Linked DNA regions of Solidesulfovibrio magneticus RS-1. The protein of the gene in region 2 binds, or shares a complex with, the protein of the main gene of each other region. Links are inferred from orthologs where the notes say so. Each region holds a gene or a part of one and is shown on either strand. Other genes may lie near its edges. The genes, in order: rpsG and tig.

Region 1 (9,038 bases), 1.8 Mb from region 2 along the record:
TCCATCGGCCTGGAAGCTCTGGCCTATTCGTTCGACGTGCGCAAGATCGACCGCACCGGCCCGGTGACGAACTTCCTGTACACGGCGGCCAGCAATGACGGCTATTCCAATAACCCCTGGGCGTTTGGCGCCAACGCGCTGATCCGCTACTACCCGGTGCACACCGACAAGGCCGCCTTCTTCATCGGCACCGGCATCGGCGGCCTGTTCTCCGGCGACCGTATTCCCTACTGGGAGAACGGCGGACGCGGCAACTACGCCAACCCCACCCTCCCCGTGGACCTCGGCTTTGCCGTCAACCTGAGCCAGAACGTGGCCTTCGAGCTGACCGGCCGTTACCAGCGCATCGGCTTCGACAACCACGGCATCGATGCCTGGGGTGGTCACGGCGGCATCCGGATCACTTTTTAGGCTGACAAACGTTTTGATCTAGAGTAGAGGGTAAGGCCCTCCCGCCCGCACCGGGTGGGAGGGCCAGTTTTTTCCGAGGCCGGTCCCAGGGGCGCTTGACATGTTGCGCCCGTGGGTCTATAGGCCTCTGTCTTTGCCATACACTACGATTTTTTTGAACGGAGACGGCTATGCCCACGATCAACCAGCTCATCCGCAAGGAACGGGCCAAAGTGTCCAAGCGGCGCAAGACGCCGGCCCTCCAGGCCTGCCCGCAGCGCCGGGGCGTGTGCACCCGCGTGTACACAACCACGCCCAAAAAGCCCAACTCGGCCTTGCGCAAGGTCGCCCGCGTGCGCCTGACCAACGGCATCGAGGTGACCTCTTACATCCCGGGCGAAGGCCACAACCTGCAGGAGCACTCGGTGGTGATGATCCGGGGCGGCCGCGTCAAAGACCTTCCCGGTGTCCGGTATCATATCATCCGCGGTACGCTCGATACGTCGGGCGTGTCTGACCGCCGCCAGAGCCGTTCCAAGTACGGCGCCAAGCGGCCCAAGTAATTTCGGTTCAAGGAGACGCGTATGCCGCGTAAAGGTCCAGTTTCCAAGCGCTCGGTGCTGCCCGATCCGAAGTTCGGCAGCCATCTGATGACGAAGTTCATCAACCGGCTCATGCACGACGGCAAGAAGGGTGTGGCTGAAAACCTCTTCTATCAGGCCGTTGAAGTCCTGGCCGAAAAGTCCGGCGAAGACCCGTTGAAGGCTTTCGAGAAAGCCATCGGCAACGTCAAGCCCCACATGGAAGTCAAACCCCGCCGGGTCGGCGGCGCCACCTACCAGGTTCCCATGGAAGTGCGCCCCGAACGCCAGGTCACCCTGGCCCTGCGGTGGCTCATCAATCAGGCCCGGGCCCGCGGCGAAAAGGGCATGGCGGACAAATTGTCGGGCGAGCTTCTGGACGCCTATCACAATCGCGGCGGCGCCGTGAAAAAGAAAGAGGATACGCACCGTATGGCTGACGCGAACAAGGCGTTTGCCCATTACCGGTGGTAGTCGCTAAAGGATAACGACGTGTCTCGGACCGTACCCATAGAGCGGCAGCGCAATATCGGCATCATGGCCCATATTGACGCCGGCAAGACGACCACCACCGAGCGTATTTTGTTTTACACCGGTGTGTCGCATAAGATTGGCGAAGTGCACGACGGCCAGGCCACCATGGACTGGATGGTGCAGGAACAGGAGCGGGGCATCACCATCACCTCCGCTGCCACCACCTGCTACTGGCGCGATCACCGCATCAACATCATCGACACGCCCGGCCACGTGGACTTCACCATTGAGGTCGAGCGTTCCCTGCGCGTCCTCGACGGCGCCGTGGCCGTGTTCGACGCCGTTGCCGGCGTCGAGCCCCAGACCGAGACGGTCTGGCGGCAGGCTGAGCGGTATCGCGTTCCCCGCATGAGCTTCGTCAACAAGATGGATCGCACCGGCGCGAACTTCTTCCGCTGCGTGGACATGATCCGGGACCGCCTGGGCGCCAAGCCCGTGCCGCTCCAGCTGCCCATCGGGTCCGAAGACAACTTCACCGGCGTGGTGGACATGATCCAGGGCAAGGCCCTGATCTTCGACGACGCCACCATGGGCAAGGAATACGTCACCCAGGAAATCCCGGACAACATGCGGGACCTCTACGACGAATGGCGCCTGCAGATGCTCGAAGCCATCGCCGAAGAGGACGAAGCCCTCATGGAAAAGTACCTCGCGGGTGAAGAACTGACCCCCGAGGAACTTATCGCCGGCGTGCGCAAGGCCACCATCGGTCTGGCCATCTGCCCGGTACTGTGCGGTTCGGCCTTCAAGAACAAGGGCGTGCAGCCCCTGCTCGACGCCGTAGTCGATTACCTGCCGTCTCCGGTGGACATCCCGGCCATGGTCGGTCACGACCCCGACGACGCCGAGAAGGCCATCGAGTGTCCGTGCGATCCCAAGCTGCCCCTGGCCGCCCTGGCGTTCAAGCTCATGAGCGATCCGTTCATCGGCCACCTGACCTTCCTGCGCCTGTACTCGGGCAAGATCGAATCCGGCATGACCGTCCTGAACGCCAACACCGGCAAAAAGGAACGTGTCGGACGTCTGCTCAAGATGCACGCCAACAAGCGTGAAGAGATCAAAGAAGCCGAAGCCGGCGACATCGTGGCCGCCGTCGGCATGAAGATCACCTCCACGGGCGACACCCTGTGCGCGGAAAACCGCCCGGTTGCCCTGGAGTCCCTGGACATCCCCGAGCCGGTCATCGAAGTGGCCATTGAGCCCAAGACCAAGGCCGACCGCGACGCGCTGTCCCAGGCCCTGGGCAAGTTGACCAAGGAAGATCCGTCGTTCCGCGTCAAGTCCGACGAGGAATCCGGCCAGACCTTGATTGCCGGCATGGGCGAGTTGCACCTGGAGATCATCGTCGATCGCCTCATGCGCGAATTCGGCGTCAACGCTAACGTCGGTCAGCCCCAGGTCGCCTACCGTGAGACCATCACCAAGGCGATCAAGAACGATCTGCGCTACGTCAAGCAGACCGGCGGCCGCGGCCAGTACGGCCATGTCGTTCTCGAAATTGAGCCCAAGGAAGACGGCGGCTACGAATTCGTCAACGACATCACCGGCGGCATCATCCCCAAGGAATACATTCCGGCTGTCGACAAAGGCATCCAGAATGCCATGAAAGGCGGCGTCATGGCCGGCTTCCCGCTGGTCGATATCCGCGTCAAGCTGGTCTTTGGTTCCTACCACGAAGTGGACTCTTCGGAGCAGGCGTTTTTCATCTGCGGTTCCCAGTGCTTCAAGGAAGCCGTCCAGAAGGCCTCGCCCGTCCTGCTTGAGCCGATCATGGCCGTCGAAGTGGTCACTCCGGACGAATACATGGGCGACATCATGGGCGATTTGAATGGCCGTCGCGGCCGCATCGCTCGCATGGAAGCTCGGGCGGGCGCCCAGGTCATCACGGCCCACGTCCCCCTGTCCTCCATGTTCGGCTACGCCACGGACTTGCGTTCCAAGTCCCAGGGCCGCGCCACGTTCACCATGATCTTCGACCACTACGAGCGAGTTCCGGCCAGTCTGGCTGAAGAGATAATGAAGAAGAAATAACGCCCGCGGCGTTTCGGGCGAGGACGCACTACAACGAAGACCCGCAAGCGCGGAAGCTCCAGGGGGATCCTATGGGCAAGGCGAAATTTGAACGCAACAAGCCGCACGTCAATATCGGCACCATCGGTCACATCGACCACGGCAAGACCACGCTGACCGCCGCCATCACGCGTCTGGCCAGCCTCAAGGGCAATGGCGAGTACATTCCCTTTGACCAGATCGACAAGGCGCCGGAAGAAAAGGAACGCGGCATCACCATCGCCACGGCCCACGTCGAATACCAGACCGACAAGCGGCACTATGCCCACGTCGACTGCCCCGGTCACGCCGACTACATCAAGAATATGATCACCGGCGCGGCCCAGATGGACGGCGGCATCCTCGTCGTGGCCGCCACCGATGGCCCCATGCCCCAGACCCGTGAGCACATCCTGCTCGCCCGTCAGGTTGGCGTGCCCCAGCTGGTCGTGTTCATGAACAAGGTCGATCTGGTTGACGACCCCGAACTCCTGGAGCTGGTCGAACTGGAAGTGCGCGAGCTGCTGTCCAAGTACGGCTTCCCCGGCGACGACATCCCGGTCATCAAGGGCTCGGCGCTTAAGGCCCTGGAAGCCGCCGACGTCAACAGCCCCGAGGCCGCGCCCATCTTCGAGCTGCTCGACGCCTGCGACTCGTTTATCCCCGAGCCCAAGCGCGACATCGACAAGCCGTTCCTCATGCCCATCGAAGACGTGTTCTCCATCTCCGGCCGCGGCACCGTCGTGACCGGTCGTGTCGAGCGCGGCATCGTCACCGTGGGCGACGAAGTGGCCATCATCGGCATCAAGGACACGGTCAAGACGACCTGCACCGGCGTCGAGATGTTCCGCAAGATTCTCGATCAGGGCCAGGCTGGCGACAACGTCGGCGTGCTCCTGCGCGGCATCAAGCGCGACGACGTCGAGCGCGGCCAGGTTCTGGCCAAGCCCGGCTCCATCACGCCGCACCGCAAGTTCAAGGCCGAAGTGTACGTCCTCAACAAGGAAGAGGGCGGCCGCCACACCCCGTTTTTCACGGGCTATCGTCCCCAATTCTATTTCCGTACCACGGACATCACCGGCGTGGTGACCCTCAACGAAGGTGTTGAAATGGTCATGCCGGGCGACAACGCCACGTTCAACGTGGAACTGATCGCCCCCATCGCCATGGAAAAGGGCCTGCGCTTCGCCATCCGCGAAGGCGGCCGCACCGTCGGCGCTGGCGTCGTGTCGGAGATTGTGGAGTAATATCATGGTTTCCATGCAAAACGATCGCATCCGTATCAAATTGAAGGCCTACGACTACCGCATCCTGGACAAGGCGGTGGCCGAGATCGTGGATACTGCCCGCAACACTGGAGCCGGCGTTGCCGGGCCCATCCCGTTGCCCACGGACATCCACAAGGTCACGGTCAACCGCTCGGTTCACGTTGACAAGAAGTCCCGTGAACAGTTTGAGATGCGGGTTCACAAACGTCTCCTGGACATTATGGAGCCCACGCAACAGACCGTGGACGCGCTCGGGAAACTGAGCCTTCCTGCCGGTGTTGACGTGGAAATTAAGCTCTAAGGAAGGGTTGGCATGGCTGCCACGCTTGGAATTCTCGGCCGAAAACTGGGCATGACCCGGGTCTTCGGCGACGACGGCTCAATCATTCCGGTCACTGTTATTCAGGCCGGACCCTGCCCCGTCACCCAGGTCAAGAACCTGGAAAAAGACGGGTACAACGCCATGCAGATCGGGTTCGACGAGATCCCGGAACGCAAGGTCAACAAGCCCGAGAAGGGCCATCTGGACAAGGCCGCCCGCGGGTACTTCCGGGTGCTTAAGGAAATCCGCCTGGACGGCCCCGTGCCGTTCGAGCAGGGCATGGACGTGACCGTGGACATCTTCGCCCCGGGCGAGATCGTCAAGGTTACGGGCACCTCCATCGGCAAGGGCTTTGCCGGCGTCATGAAGCGCTGGAACTTTGCCGGTCTCAAAAAGACCCACGGCACCGAAAAAGCCCATCGCTCCGGCGGTTCCATCGGCAACAACACCGAGCCCGGCAAGGTCATGAAGGGCAAGAAGATGGCCGGCCACATGGGCGCGCGCACGGTGACCGTGCCGAGCATCACTGTGGTCGACGTCCGCCCCGAAATGAACCTGATCCTGGTCAAGGGACAGATTCCCGGCCCGCGCAACGGCGTGGTCGTGGTTCGCAAGCAGGGGTAACGGGGGCAAGCCATGGCAAATGTGAAATTGTTCAACCAAGGCTGCCAGGAAATCGGCACTGTCGATCTGGCCCCCGAGGTTTTTGAAGTCGAAGTGCAGCCGGAACTCTTGCACCTCGTTGTCCGCGCCCAGCTGGCCGCCAAACGTGCCGGCACCCACAGCGTCAAGACCCGCGCCTTCGTCAGCGGCGGCGGCAAGAAGCCCTGGCGTCAGAAGGGCACCGGCCGCGCCCGGGCCGGCTCCACCCGTTCGCCCCTGTGGCGCGGCGGTGCCGTTGTCCACGGGCCCCAGCCCCGGGACTACACCTTCAAGGTGAACCGCAAGGTCCGCCAGCTGGCTCTGCGCATGGCTCTTTCGGCCAAGCTCGTGGAAGACCAGCTGGTGCTGCTGGACGCCATTGCTTTCCCGGAAGTCAAGACCAAGCTGATGGCCAAGGTCGTTTCTGATTTCAGCTGGAAAAAAGCCTTGATTGTTCTGCCCGAGTCGGATAACAATCTCGAGCTTTCCGCCAGAAACCTTCCTGGCATCAAGGTCGTGCGGCAGGACATGCTTAATGTGTATGACGTCCTCCTGCACGATCATGTTGTCATGATGAAGGACGCGGCGCTCAAGGTCCAGGAGAGGCTCGGTCATGGAATACGCTAACATCCTTTTGAAGCCGGTTATTTCCGAGAAAGCCACGATGGTGAAGGATGCCGCCAATCAGGTGGTGTTTTTTGTCCATCCCGCTGCCAACAAGATCGAGATCGCCAAGGCTGTGGAAAAGGCTTTCTCTGTTACGGTCAAGGGCGTGCGCGTGGTCAAGCACAAAAGCCTCGCCCGTTCCCGCATGGGACGCGTGACCGGCCGGATTCCGGGCTACAAAAAAGCCTACGTGACCCTGGCCCAGGGCGATAAAATCGAGTTCTTCGAAGGGGTTTAGACATGTCCATCCGCAAGCTTAAGCCGACCTCGGCCGGCCGCCGGTTCCAGACGGTGTCTACCTTCGAGGAGATCACCCGCAGCGAGCCGGAAAAGTCCCTTACCGAGGGCATTACCTCCTCTTGCGGCCGCAACTGCTACGGCCGCATCACCTCGCGTCGTCGCGGCGGCGGCAACAAGCGCCTGTACCGCATCATCGACTTCAAGCGCGATAAGTTCGGGGTTCCGGCCAAGGTCTTCTCCATCGAGTATGACCCCAACCGTAGCGCCCGTATTGCGCTTTTGCATTACGCTGACGGCGAGAAACGTTACATTTTGGCGCCGGTTGGCATCAAGGTCGGCGATATGATCACCGCCGGCGACGCCGCCGACATCAAGCCGGGCAACGCGCTGCAGCTCAAAAAGATCCCGGTCGGCACCCTGCTGCACAACATCGAGCTGAACCCGGGCCGCGGCGGCCAGATGTGCCGCGCCGCCGGCACCTACGCCCAGCTCGTGGCAAAGGAAGGCAAGTACGCCCTGCTGCGTCTGCCTTCGGGCGAAGTGCGCAACGTGCTGTCCACCTGTCTGGCCACCATCGGCCAGGTCGGCAACGTGATGCACGAGAACATCTCCATCGGCAAGGCCGGGCGTAACCGCTGGCTTGGCAAGCGCCCGGAAGTTCGCGGCGTGGCCATGAACCCGGTTGACCATCCCCTCGGCGGCGGCGAGGGCAAGAGCTCCGGCGGTCGTCACCCGGTCACCCCGTGGGGCAAGCCGACCAAGGGCTACAAGACCCGCAACAAGAAAAAGCCCTCGTCCAAGCTTATCGTCAAGCGGCGCGGACAAAAGTAAGAGGAAACGCCTATGCCTCGTTCACTCAAAAAAGGTCCGTTCGTGGACGATCACTTGGAAAAGAAGGTCGCCTACGCCCTGGAGAACAAGGATCGCCGCGTGATCAAGACCTGGTCCCGCCGGTCCATGATCCTGCCCGAGATGGTTGGTCTGACTTTTGCCGTTCACAACGGGAAAAAGTTCATTCCGGTTTTTGTCTCCGAGAACATGGTCGGGCACAAACTCGGCGAGTTTGCCCCTACGCGGACCTTCCACGGCCATGCCGCGGACAAGAAAAGCAAAGTGAAAAAGTAGTCGGGGCGACCACCCCGTCGGGACAAAACCATGGAAGCCAAAGCCATCGCCAAGTACATTCGCCTGTCGCCCCAAAAGGCGCGGCTCGTCGCCGCCAACATCCTCGGCCGACCGGTCGAGGAGGCCATGAACATACTGAAATTCACCCCGAAAAAGTCGGCTAAGATCATCGGCAAGGTGCTCCACTCGGCCGTGGCCAACGCCGAGCAGATCTCCGGGGTGGATATCGACAACCTTACGGTCAAGCAGGTGATCATCAATCCCGGGCCGACCCACAAGCGGATCATGACCCGCTCCATGGGACGCGCCTTCCGGATCGTCAAGCGCACGAGCCATATCACCGTCGTTGTGGCCGAGAACTAGGAGCGACAGATGGGACAGAAAGTTCATCCCTATGGATTTCGCCTCGGATACAACAAGAACTGGCTCTCGCGTTGGTTTTCCAAGAAGGATTACCCGGAGTTCGTTTTCGAGGACAACAAGATCCGTAAGTTCGTCAAGAAGAGCCTGTACCACGCCGGGATCTCGAAGATCGAGATCGAGCGCGCGGGCGGCAAGATTCGCCTGATCATCCACACGGCCCGGCCCGGCATCGTCATCGGCCGCAAGGGCACGGAGATCGAAAAGGTTCGCGGCGACCTCAAGCAGCGTTTCAGTCGGGAATTCACGGTGGAAGTCAATGAAATCCGCCGTCCCGAAATCGACGCCCAGCTCGTCGCCGAGAACATCGCGCTGCAGCTCGAGCGCCGCGTGGCCTTCCGCCGGGCCATGAAGCGCACCGTCGGCCTGTCGCGCAAGTTCGGCGCCGAGGGCATCAAGGTCTCCTGCGCCGGCCGCCTGGCCGGAGCGGAAATCGCCCGCTCCGAATGGTACCGTGACGGCCGGGTGCCCCTGCAGACCCTGCGCGCCGACATCGACTACGGCTACGCCATCGCCAAGACCACCTACGGCGTCATCGGGGTCAAGGTCTGGATTTTCAAAGGCGAGATTTTGGATCATGAGGTGGAAGCGTAATGTTGGCTCCCAAAAAAACCAAATTCCGGAAGATGCAAAAGGGCCGCCTGCGCGGTCCCGCCCTGCGCGGCGCCAGCATCGACTTCGGTGAAATCGGCATCAAGGCTCTGGAGCACGGCAAGCTCACCAGCCAGCAGATCGAATCCGCCCGTATCGCCATCATGCGCCACATCAAGCGCGGCGGCAAAGTCTGGATTCGCGTCTTCC
Region 2 (9,307 bases):
TCGAGATTGCGCACGCCGGCTTCCCGGGTGTAGCGGCGGATGATGGTCAGCATGGCCTCGTCGGTGAGCTGGATATTTTCCGGAGTCAGGCCGTGCTGCTCGATATTCTTGGGCAACAGGAACCGGCCGCCGATCTGCGCCTTTTCGGTTTCCAGGTAGCCGGGGATGCGGATGATCTCCATGCGGTCCTGGAGCGGCAGCGGGATCGAGTGCAGGGAGTTGGCCGTGGTGATGAAGAAGATCTTGGACAGGTCGTAGTCCAGATCAAGATAGTGGTCGCTGTAGGCGTAGTTCTGCTCGGGATCAAGGACTTCGAGCAGGGCCGAGGACGGATCGCCCCGGAAATCCGTGCTCATCTTGTCCACTTCGTCGAGGCAAAAGACCGGGTTGTTGAATTTGACCCGCTTGAGCGACTGGATGATCTTGCCCGGCAACGCCCCGACATAGGTGCGGCGATGGCCGCGAATCTCGGCCTCGTCACGCACGCCGCCCAGGGACAGGCGCACGAATTCCCGTCCCATGGCCCGGGCGATGGATTTGGCCAGGGACGTCTTGCCGACGCCCGGAGGGCCGACCAGACACAGGATAGGACCCTTGATGCGGTCCACCAGCTTCTGCACGGCCAGATATTCCAAAATGCGTTCCTTGGGCTTTTCCAGGCCGTAGTGGTCGGTGTTGAGGATTTCCTCGGCGGCCAGGATGTCGAGATCGGTGTCCTGATAGACCTGCCAGGGCAGATCCAGGATCCATTCGACATAGTTGCGCACCACCGTGTACTCGGCCGAGGACGGCGGGGTCTGGCGCAGCTTTTTGATCTCGCGCAGGGTCTTTTCCCGGGCTTCCTCGGGCATGTTCTTTTCTTCGAGGCGCTTTTCGAATTCGGCCGCCTCGGCCCCGGGATCGTCCTCGCGGCCCATCTCTTTGTTGATGGCCTTGATCTGCTCGTTTAAATAGTACTCTTTCTGGTTCTTCTCCATCTGCTGCTTGACGCGGTTTTTAATCCGCTTCTCGATGGAGGAAATTTCGATCTCGCCCTGCAGAAACGCGTAGGTTTCTTCCAGGCGGCGCATGGGCTCCAGCTCTTCCAGCACGCCCTGCTTCTTGATGTAGTCCACCTTGAGGTGGGGCATGACGGCGTCGGCCAGGCGCCCCGGCGAGGTGATGGAATTAATCGCCAGGATGGTTTCCGGGGCCAACTTCTTGTTGATGCGGCCGTAGTGCTCCAGGGATTCCTGGGTGGCGCGGATCAACGCGTCGGATTCCGGCCCGTGGGTTTCTTCCTCGGGCACGCGGCGCACGGTGACCATGGGATAGTTGGCGTCCTCGCCCATGGTCATGGTCTCGGATTCCCACTCGGCCCGGTAAAGCCCTTCGAAGAGCACCTTGATGGTGCCGTCGGGCAGGCGAAGCATCTGGAGAATCTTGCTCACCGTGCCCATCTCGAAGAGGTCCTCGGAGGTGGGTTTTTCGGTCTCTGGCGAGCGCTGGGCGACCAGGAAGATCTTCTTGTCGTGGGCGGCCACGGCCTGTTCGATGGCCTTGATGGAGGCTTCGCGGCCGACAAAAAGGGGAGCTATGGAGCGCGGGAACATCACCACTTCCCGCAGACTCATCATGGGAAGACGTATGGTCTCGGCGGCGAACCGGTTGGAATCGAAGGTAAATCCAGACATGCAACCTCCCGCTGCGGGGTTAGTTTCCAGGCCCGCCTCCGGACCGGGCTTGAACCCGATCCGAAGGCCTGGCGGCAGGTTGTGAGGTAAGGCCGGAAAACCCGTTGTCAATCCGGGCGCGACAAGGGCTTCAGGCCGATTTCACTTCCTGATGATAAAACAGCAACGGTTCGATGCCCTTTTCCACCACGGCTTTGTTGATCACGCACTCCTTGACGCCGGTCAGCGACGGCAGCTTGTACATGATGTCGAGCATGATGGATTCCATGACGTTTCGCAGGCCACGCGCGCCGGTCTTGCGTTCGATGGCCTTCTGGGCGATGGCGTCCAGGGCGTTTTTGGAGAAGCGCAGCCGTACCTTGTCCAGCTCGAAAAGCTTCTGGTACTGCTTGACCAGGGCGTTTTTCGGCTCGGTGAGGATGCGCACCAGATCGGTCTGGGTCAGCTCCTCAAGGCTCGTGAGGATGGGGATACGGCCGACGAACTCGGGGATCAGGCCGAACTTGATGAGGTCGGCCGGATGGGCCTGGGTCAGCAGCTTGGACAGGTCGTCGTCGCTCTTGGCCTCCACCTTGGCCCCGAAACCCATGGCCGAACCGCGCTGGCGCTGGCCTACGATCTTGTCCAGGCCGATGAACGCGCCGCCCACGATAAAGAGGATATTGGCCGTGTTGAGCCGGATAAACTCCTGCTGCGGGTGCTTGCGGCCGCCCTTGGGCGGGATGTTGGCCTCGGTGCCTTCGATGATCTTGAGCAGGGCCTGCTGCACGCCCTCGCCCGACACGTCGCGGGTGATGGACGGGCTGTCGCCCTTGCGCGCGATCTTGTCGATCTCGTCAATGTAGATGATGCCCTTGCTGGCCGACTCGATGTCGTAGTCGGCGTTTTGCAGCAGCTGGACGAGGATGTTTTCCACGTCCTCGCCCACGTAACCGGCTTCGGTCAGCGTGGTGGCGTCGGCGATGGCAAAGGGCACGTTTAAGATTCTCGCCAGGGTCTGGGCCAGCAGCGTCTTGCCCGAACCGGTGGGGCCGATGAGCAGGATGTTGCTCTTGTCGATCTCCACGTCGTCGGCGCCGGCGGAACCGGCGTAGTAGACGCGCTTGTAGTGGTTGTGCACGGCCACGGCCAGGATCTTCTTGGCCTGTTCCTGACCGATGACGTATTCGTCAAGCAGCCGCTTGATTTCGGCCGGGGGCAGCAGCTTGCCGCCCTCGGTCTCCTCGGTGACGGACTCCTGGGCGATGATTTCGTTGCAAAGCGCCACGCACTCGTCGCAGATGTAGACGTCCGGGCCGGCGATGAGCCGCTGCACTTCGTCCTGGTTCTTGCCGCAAAACGAGCAACACAGCTCGCCCGACACGCTTCCTTTCTTCCTCGTCATACCGGAAATCCCACCCTGCCCGGCGTACCGGGCCTTTTTGACCGCGTCGCGGCCCTCGTGCGGCGTCCTATAAGCAAATCAGAGGGATCTGGTGAACAATCACCCTGAAAAATGGCCTTTTCCTGAAACAAACCTGACCAATTTTTCAGGAACAGGCCCCAAGGGCTATTCAGCGTCCTTTTTCTCAAGCCGTTCCCGGGAGGTCAACACCTTGTCGATGAGGCCGTAGGCCACGGCTTCCTCGGCGCTCATGAAATTGTCGCGCTCGGTGTCCACCTGGATGCGCTCCATGCTCTGGCCGGTGTGCTTGGCCATGATTTCATTGAGGGTTTCCCGGGTGCGCCGGGTCTCCTTGGCGTGGATCTCGATGTCCGTGGCCTGGCCCTGGTAGCCGCCGGAGGGCTGGTGGATCATGATGCGGCTGTGCGGCAGGGCGTAGCGCATGCCGGTGGCGCCGGCGCACAGGAGCAGCGCGCCCATGCTGGCGGCCTGTCCCAGGCACAGGGTGGAGACCGGCGGCATGACGTACTGCATGGTGTCGTAGATGGCCAGCCCGGCCGAAACGACGCCGCCGGGCGAATTGATGTACATGAAAATTTCTTTCTCGGGGTCTTCGGACTCGAGAAACAGAAGCTGGGCGCAGATCAAGTTGGCGACGTAGTCGTCCACGGCGCTGCCAAGCAGGATGATACGGTCGCGCAGCAACCGCGAATAGATGTCATAGGCGCGTTCGGTGCGACCGGTCGTCTCGATGACAATGGGTATCGTGGCCATCTGCTTCCCTTTTGTAGGCCGGAGGCGACGTTTTGCGACGTTTTTGTCGTCAAATCGGGACCGCCACATCCTTCCGGCTTCGGTTGCCGGACAAAGCGGCCGCTGCGACGCGGCCGCTTTGTCCTGGTTTCATTTTCAATGCAAGAAGCGGTCCCGCTCCGTCTAGTCCTGGGCTTCCTCGCCGGCCGGCTTTTCGACCGGGGCGACCTTGGTCACCAGGGCGTTGGCGTAGATCAGGTCCGCCGCCTTGTCGCACAGCAGCTTGTCGCGCACCATGATCATGAGGCCGTTGTCCTCATAGTAGCGCTTGAGCATGATGACGTCCTGGCCGGCCTGGGTCGAGAGGCGGTAGAAGAACGCGTCCATCTCCTGGGGAGTGACGGTCAATTCTTCCTTCAGGGCCACGGCGGAGAGGAAGATCTGGGTCTTGACCAGTTCCTCGGCGCGCGGGCGCATCTCGCCCTGGATGTCGGCCAGGGTCTTGCCGGTGGACTCCAGGCTCTTGCCCCGGCGCTCCAGCTGCCCCACGAATTCCTCGACCATCTGTCCGAGCTGCTGCTCCACAACGGCGGGCGGCAGCGGGAAGTCCAGGGTGGCCAGCAGGCTGTCCAGCAGCTTCTTCTGGGCCGAGGACCGGTGCAGGTCCTCGCGGGACTTCTTGTAGGACATGGTAATGGCTTCGCGCATCTTGTCCAGGTTTTCGAAGTTGCCGGCCTTCTTGGCCAGCTCGTCGTCCACCGGCGGCAGGGTGCGTTCCTTGATGACGTGGACGGCCACCTTCATGGTGACGGTGCGGCCGGCCAGCTCGGTATTGATGAAGTCGGCCGGGAAGGTGACATCCCCTTCCCCTTCATTGCCCGAGGCGATGGTCTTGACCAACTCTTCAAAGGCCGGCAGGGCCTGGCCTTCGCCCAGGGTCAATTCGAAATTCTCGGCCCGAACGCCGGGGATGGCCTTGCCGTCCTCGAAGGCCTCGAAGGTGACGGACACGATTTCCCCGTCCTTGGCCGGACGATTGTCGCTCAGCGGCTTCACTTCGGCCAGATTCTTGCGCACCCGCTCGATGACGGATTCGATGTCGGCCTCGGAGACGACGACGTCTTCCTCTTCCACGGCCTGGCCCTTGTATTCGGGCAGATCGAAGGCCGGGGCGTGCTCGAAGCTGAAGGTATATTCCAGGGGCTCGCCCTTGGTCAGGGCCGCTTCGCTCACGTCCAGGCCGGAGAGCGGCGACAGCTTGAGTTCGCCCATGATCTCGTTGATGTGCACGTTGATGAGGTCGGTGGTGGCTTCGCTGACGATCTCTTTCTTGAAGCGCTGCTCGACGACGCTGGACGGCACCTTGCCCTTGCGGAAACCCTTGAGGTCGGTCCGGGAGCGGAACATGGCCACGGCGGAAGCCAGGGCGGCGTTGGCCTCTTCGGCCGGCACGGACACGGTGACCTGCGTTTTGACAGGCGAAAGCTGATTAACGGTATATTCCAAGGCATCCTCCAAGATGTTCGCTGGCGGGCGGGCCGTCGCAGCGGATTTTCGGTCGTATTCTGGAAAAAATCGCAAGCGAATACAAAATGGGTCATGCTACAGGAAGCACCCCCAAATGAAAAGGGCAAAATGCCCCGCCACCGGCGGCGGCGGACCGCGCCGGAACATGGGGGCATAGGCGAGGCGGCGTCAAAAGGCAATCAGGAAGACGCGCCCCAGCCGCCGCCGCCCGGCGTCTGGATGCACAGCCTGTCCCCGGCCCGCAGCCGCACATGGAACTTGCCCGGCATGGCCATGCCGCCGGTACTGCGCGTCACCACATTGACGCCGGCCGCCCCTTCCCCGCCGCCGCAAAGGCCCCAGGGGCCGCGCAGCCGCCGGTCGGAGAGGACCGTGGCCTCCATGGGACCCAGGGCCTCGATCTCGCGCACCAGCCCCTCGCCGCCCACATGCCGCCCCGGACCGCCGGAACCCTGACGCAGGGCATAGCGCGTCACGCGGATGGGGTAGGCGTATTCCAGGGCCTCCACCGGAGTGTTGAGGGTGTTGGTCATGTGGGAGTGGACGGCCGATTGTCCCGGGCCGGCCGCATCGGCTCCGGCCCCGCCGGCCAACGTCTCGTAGTAGGTGAAGGGTTTGCCGCTTCGCGGATCGACGCCGCCCATGGCCAGATTGTTCATGGTGCCCTGGGAGGCGGCCGGTATGCGGTCGGGCAGGGCCCGGGACAGGGCCAGCAGGATGACGTCCACCAGACGCTGGGAGGTCTCGACGTTGCCGCCGGCCACGGCGGCCGGGAAACGGGCGTCGACGAGGGTTCCGGCCTTGGTCGTGACGTCGATGGGCCGCAGGCAGCCGGCGTTGGCCGGCACGGCCTGGCCGGCCAGGGCGCGGAACACATAGAGCGCGGCGGACACGACAATGGCCCGCACGGCGTTTATGCAGCCGGGCGTTTGCGGATCGCTGCGGGAAAAATCGAGTTCGGCCCGGCCGCCTTCGACGGTAAGCGTCAGGCGCAGGGTCGGTTCGTTGGTTCCGGCCCCGTCGTTGTCCAGGCTGTCGGCCGCTTCATAGGTTCCGTCGGGGATGGCCTCGATGGCGGCTTGCATGAGGCGTTCGGCGTAATCGAGCAGCGCGGTACCCATGGCGGCCAGCCGTTCGCGGCCGTAAGCGGCGGCCAGCGCGGTCAGCCGGGCGATGCCGGTGCGGTTGGCCATGATCTGGGCGGCGAAGTCGCCCTGGCGCTCCTGGGGCGTGCGCACGTTGGCCAAAAACAGGTCCATGACGCCCTGGACGATCTCGCCTTCGGCCACGATCTTGACCGGCGGTATGACGAGGCCTTCCTGAAAGATGGAGGTGGACAGCGGCATGGAGCCGGCGGCCATGCCGCCGACGTCGGCGTGGTGGGCGCGGCAGGCCACGTAAAATAAGGGTGAGTCGCCGCCGGCATGGACGGGCGCGACCAGGGTGATGTCGGGCAGATGGGTGCCGCCCCGGAAGGGATCGTTGAGCATGACCATGTCGCCCGGCCCGAGGTCGATGGCGTCGATGGCGGCGCGCACGGACAGCGGCATGGAGCCGAGGTGCACGGGGATATGGGCGGCCTGGGCGATCATGTCGCCGCCGGAATCGAACACGGCGCAGGAGAAGTCGCGGCGTTCCTTGATATTCGGCGAATAGGCGGTCCGGGTCAGGGCGACGCCCATTTCCTCGGCCACGGAAGCGAATTTGTTCTTGAAGACTTCGAGGGTGATCGGGGTGATGTTCATGGCTGCTCCGTCCCGTCAACCGTTGCGGCGCGCGCCCTGGCGCGCCAGATAGGCCGAAAAATCCCCACTATACGCCCTACTCCCCACATGGGTGAGCTTGCCCGCCACGCTCACATGGACTTTCCCGCCGATGTCGCACCAGCGTTTGCAAAACGCATAATCCTCGGGAAGATAGTTGCGCGTCTCGGGGTCGATCATGGTGTCGAAAAACGCGAAATTGTCCGCCGCCGGTTCGTTGGTGCAGGCAAAGCCGTAGTGCAGTTCCGGGTAGGCCGCCGCCAACTTTACCAGCACTTCGCGCCTTATCAGCATGAACCCCGTGGCCGCGTACTCCACTTCCAGAAACCCTTGCCCGTCCACCTGGCAACCGGGTTTGAGCTTCACGGCATAATCCAGGCTGGCCGCCTCGGCCGCGGCCGGCGGCGTGCCGGCCGGCTGGGCCATGACCCGGTCTAGGGCGAGTCCCTTGACCGGATAGACGCCGCAGACCACGTCCTTGCCCGAACCGAGCAGATGCGGCACGAGCAGCGGCTCGAAGGCGATGTCGGCGTCGATAAACAGCAGATGCGTGGCCGATTCGTCGCGCAACACGGCACTCGCGATGGAGTTTCGCGCCCGGGTGATGAGGCTCTCGTGGCAGGGGGTGAGCAGCCGAAACGGCGTCCTGGCCCGGTTGAGCACGTCCTTTACGCCCATCATGGCGAGCATGTACGGCACCGTGACCATGCCGCCGAAGCACGGCGTGCCGATGACGAGCGTCACGCCGTCGCGGCCCGCCCGCCGTCCACGCTGATGACCAGATTCCCGAACCCGTCCACCTCGGCAGCCACCCCTGGCGGCAGGAAGGTGGTGGCCGAGGTCTCGGCCACCAGGGCCGGGCCGGACAAGGTGTTGCCGGGCAGCAGTTTGTCGCGGTCGTACCACATGGCCGCCTGCTCCGCGCCCTGCCAAACCAGGGGTTTCCAGCCCAGCATGGCCTCGGCCGGCACGCCCGCCACCAACCGCTCGGCCTCGGTGAACTGCGGCTTGTCGGTGATGACCCGGGCGCGGATGCGCAGCGTCACGATCTCGATGACCGCCTTGGGATGCTTGAAGCCGAAGACGGCCTCGTGGCGGTTGTGGAAGGCCAAAAACGGGTCGGCCACGAAGCGGATGGGCAGCTCATGGGACTGGCCCTGGTAGCGCATGTCGAGCTGGCGTTCCAGGACCATGCGCGCGCCCGGGGCTTCCTCGGCCATGACCTGGCGCGCCCGGGTTTCGAGATTGCCGAAAAGCCCGGCCACCTCGATGAGATCGGTCTTGTCCGAAGCGGCCATGACCGTCTCGGAAAAATCGCGCACGATGTCTGCGAAAAGCATCCCCAGGGCCGAAAAAAGGCCCGGATGGCGCGGCACGACCACCGTCTTGACGCCAAGGAGCCGGGCCAGGGACACGGCGTGCAGCCCGCCGGCCCCGCCGTAGGACAGCAAGGCGAAATCGGCCGGATCGTGGCCGCGTTCCACGGAAATGACCCGGATGGCCCGCTCCATGGCCGCCTCGGCCACGGCGACGACCCCCTCGGCCGCCTCCACGGCGGTCAGGCCGCCGGCCGCGCCCAGGGCCGTAAAGAGTTCCGGCAAGCGGTCGGGGAAAAGCGGCATCTGGCCGCCCAGGAAATGGTCCGGGGACAGCCGGCCCAAAAACAAGTTGGCGTCGGTGACGGTGAGCCCGTCGCCTTTGCCGTAGCAGGCCGGGCCGGGCACGGCTCCGGCGCTCTCGGGGCCAACGACCAAGGCCCCGCCGGCGTCGAGGCGGGCCAGGGAGCCGCCGCCCGCGCCCACGGTATGGATGTCGAGCATGGGCGTTTTTATGGGCAACCCGGCCAGCTCGGTCTCGGCGGCCATGGACAGCGCGCCGTCGAGCAGCGACACGTCGGTGGAGGTGCCGCCCATGTCGAAGGTGATGAGCCGGTCAAAGCCGGCGGCCTTGCCCATGGCCAGTCCCGCGACCACGCCGCCGGCCGGGCCGGACAGCACCGTGCGCACCGGTTCGCGCCGGGCGGTCTCGGCCCGGATCAGGCCGCCGCTCGACTGCATGACGCAAAGCTCGGCTCCCTCGGGCAGGCCAGCGGCCAGATCGCCGAGATAGCCGGCCATGACCGGGGCCACGTAGGCGTTGGCCACGGTGGTGGCGGCCCGCTCGTATTCGCGAAATTCGGCCAGGATGTCCGAGGACAGCGACACCGA

What was found.
Region 1: the proteins of tig (region 2) and rpsG are in contact, whole or in part, in a crystal structure (PDB 3GTY), measured with the Thermotoga maritima proteins. The link is inferred for Solidesulfovibrio magneticus RS-1 from one-to-one orthologs. Residues at the interface, in WP_004081061.1 of Thermotoga maritima: Glu122, Val124, Val129, Leu130, Tyr133, Glu188, Gly259, Ile262, Tyr263, Glu266, Ser270, Glu273, Gln274, Glu277, Arg308, Gln311, Ile312, Ser315, Tyr316, Glu325, Arg329, Arg336, Leu363, Phe366, Trp367, Arg373, Leu377, Arg381, Leu384, Glu387; in WP_004081843.1 of Thermotoga maritima: Lys34, Lys52, Lys55, Glu59, Arg62, Gln63, Glu66, Asn67, Lys69, Val71, Arg95, Ala109, Lys110, Lys111, Gly112, Arg113, Pro114, Glu117, Glu121, Ile124, Ala125, Tyr127, Asn128, Asn129, Thr130, Gly131, Lys135, Asp139, Arg142, Met143.

Annotation. Positions count from the first base shown.
Region 1 is NC_012796.1:1,335,669-1,344,706, forward strand. The notes cover bases 1-2,709. They hold rpsG (30S ribosomal protein S7), read left to right. Parts: upstream 1-974; coding sequence 975-1,445; downstream 1,446-2,709. Other genes in these bases: DMR_RS05555 (hypothetical protein), read left to right, coding at 1-411; rpsL (30S ribosomal protein S12), read left to right, coding at 582-953; fusA (elongation factor G), read left to right, coding at 1,464-2,709. Also shown: more of fusA, read left to right, coding at 2,710-3,536; tuf (elongation factor Tu), read left to right, coding at 3,608-4,801; rpsJ (30S ribosomal protein S10), read left to right, coding at 4,806-5,123; rplC (50S ribosomal protein L3), read left to right, coding at 5,136-5,768; rplD (50S ribosomal protein L4), read left to right, coding at 5,781-6,413; rplW (50S ribosomal protein L23), read left to right, coding at 6,400-6,690; rplB (50S ribosomal protein L2), read left to right, coding at 6,693-7,523; rpsS (30S ribosomal protein S19), read left to right, coding at 7,536-7,817; rplV (50S ribosomal protein L22), read left to right, coding at 7,848-8,180; rpsC (30S ribosomal protein S3), read left to right, coding at 8,190-8,831; rplP (50S ribosomal protein L16), read left to right, coding at 8,831-9,038.
Region 2 is NC_012796.1:3,170,094-3,179,400, forward strand. Bases 3,156-6,133 are described here. They hold tig (trigger factor), read right to left. Parts: upstream 5,317-6,133; coding sequence 3,994-5,316; downstream 3,156-3,993. Other genes in these bases: clpP (ATP-dependent Clp endopeptidase proteolytic subunit ClpP), read right to left, coding at 3,223-3,831; DMR_RS13540 (hydantoinase B/oxoprolinase family protein), read right to left, coding at 5,517-6,133. In the rest of the region: lon (endopeptidase La), read right to left, coding at 1-1,673; ATP-dependent Clp protease ATP-binding subunit ClpX, read right to left, coding at 1,804-3,057; more of DMR_RS13540, read right to left, coding at 6,134-7,082; DMR_RS13545 (hypothetical protein), read right to left, coding at 7,098-7,844; DMR_RS13550 (hydantoinase/oxoprolinase family protein), read right to left, coding at 7,841-9,307. UniProt on the Bacillus subtilis protein: Involved in protein export. Acts as a chaperone by maintaining the newly synthesized protein in an open conformation. Functions as a peptidyl-prolyl cis-trans isomerase.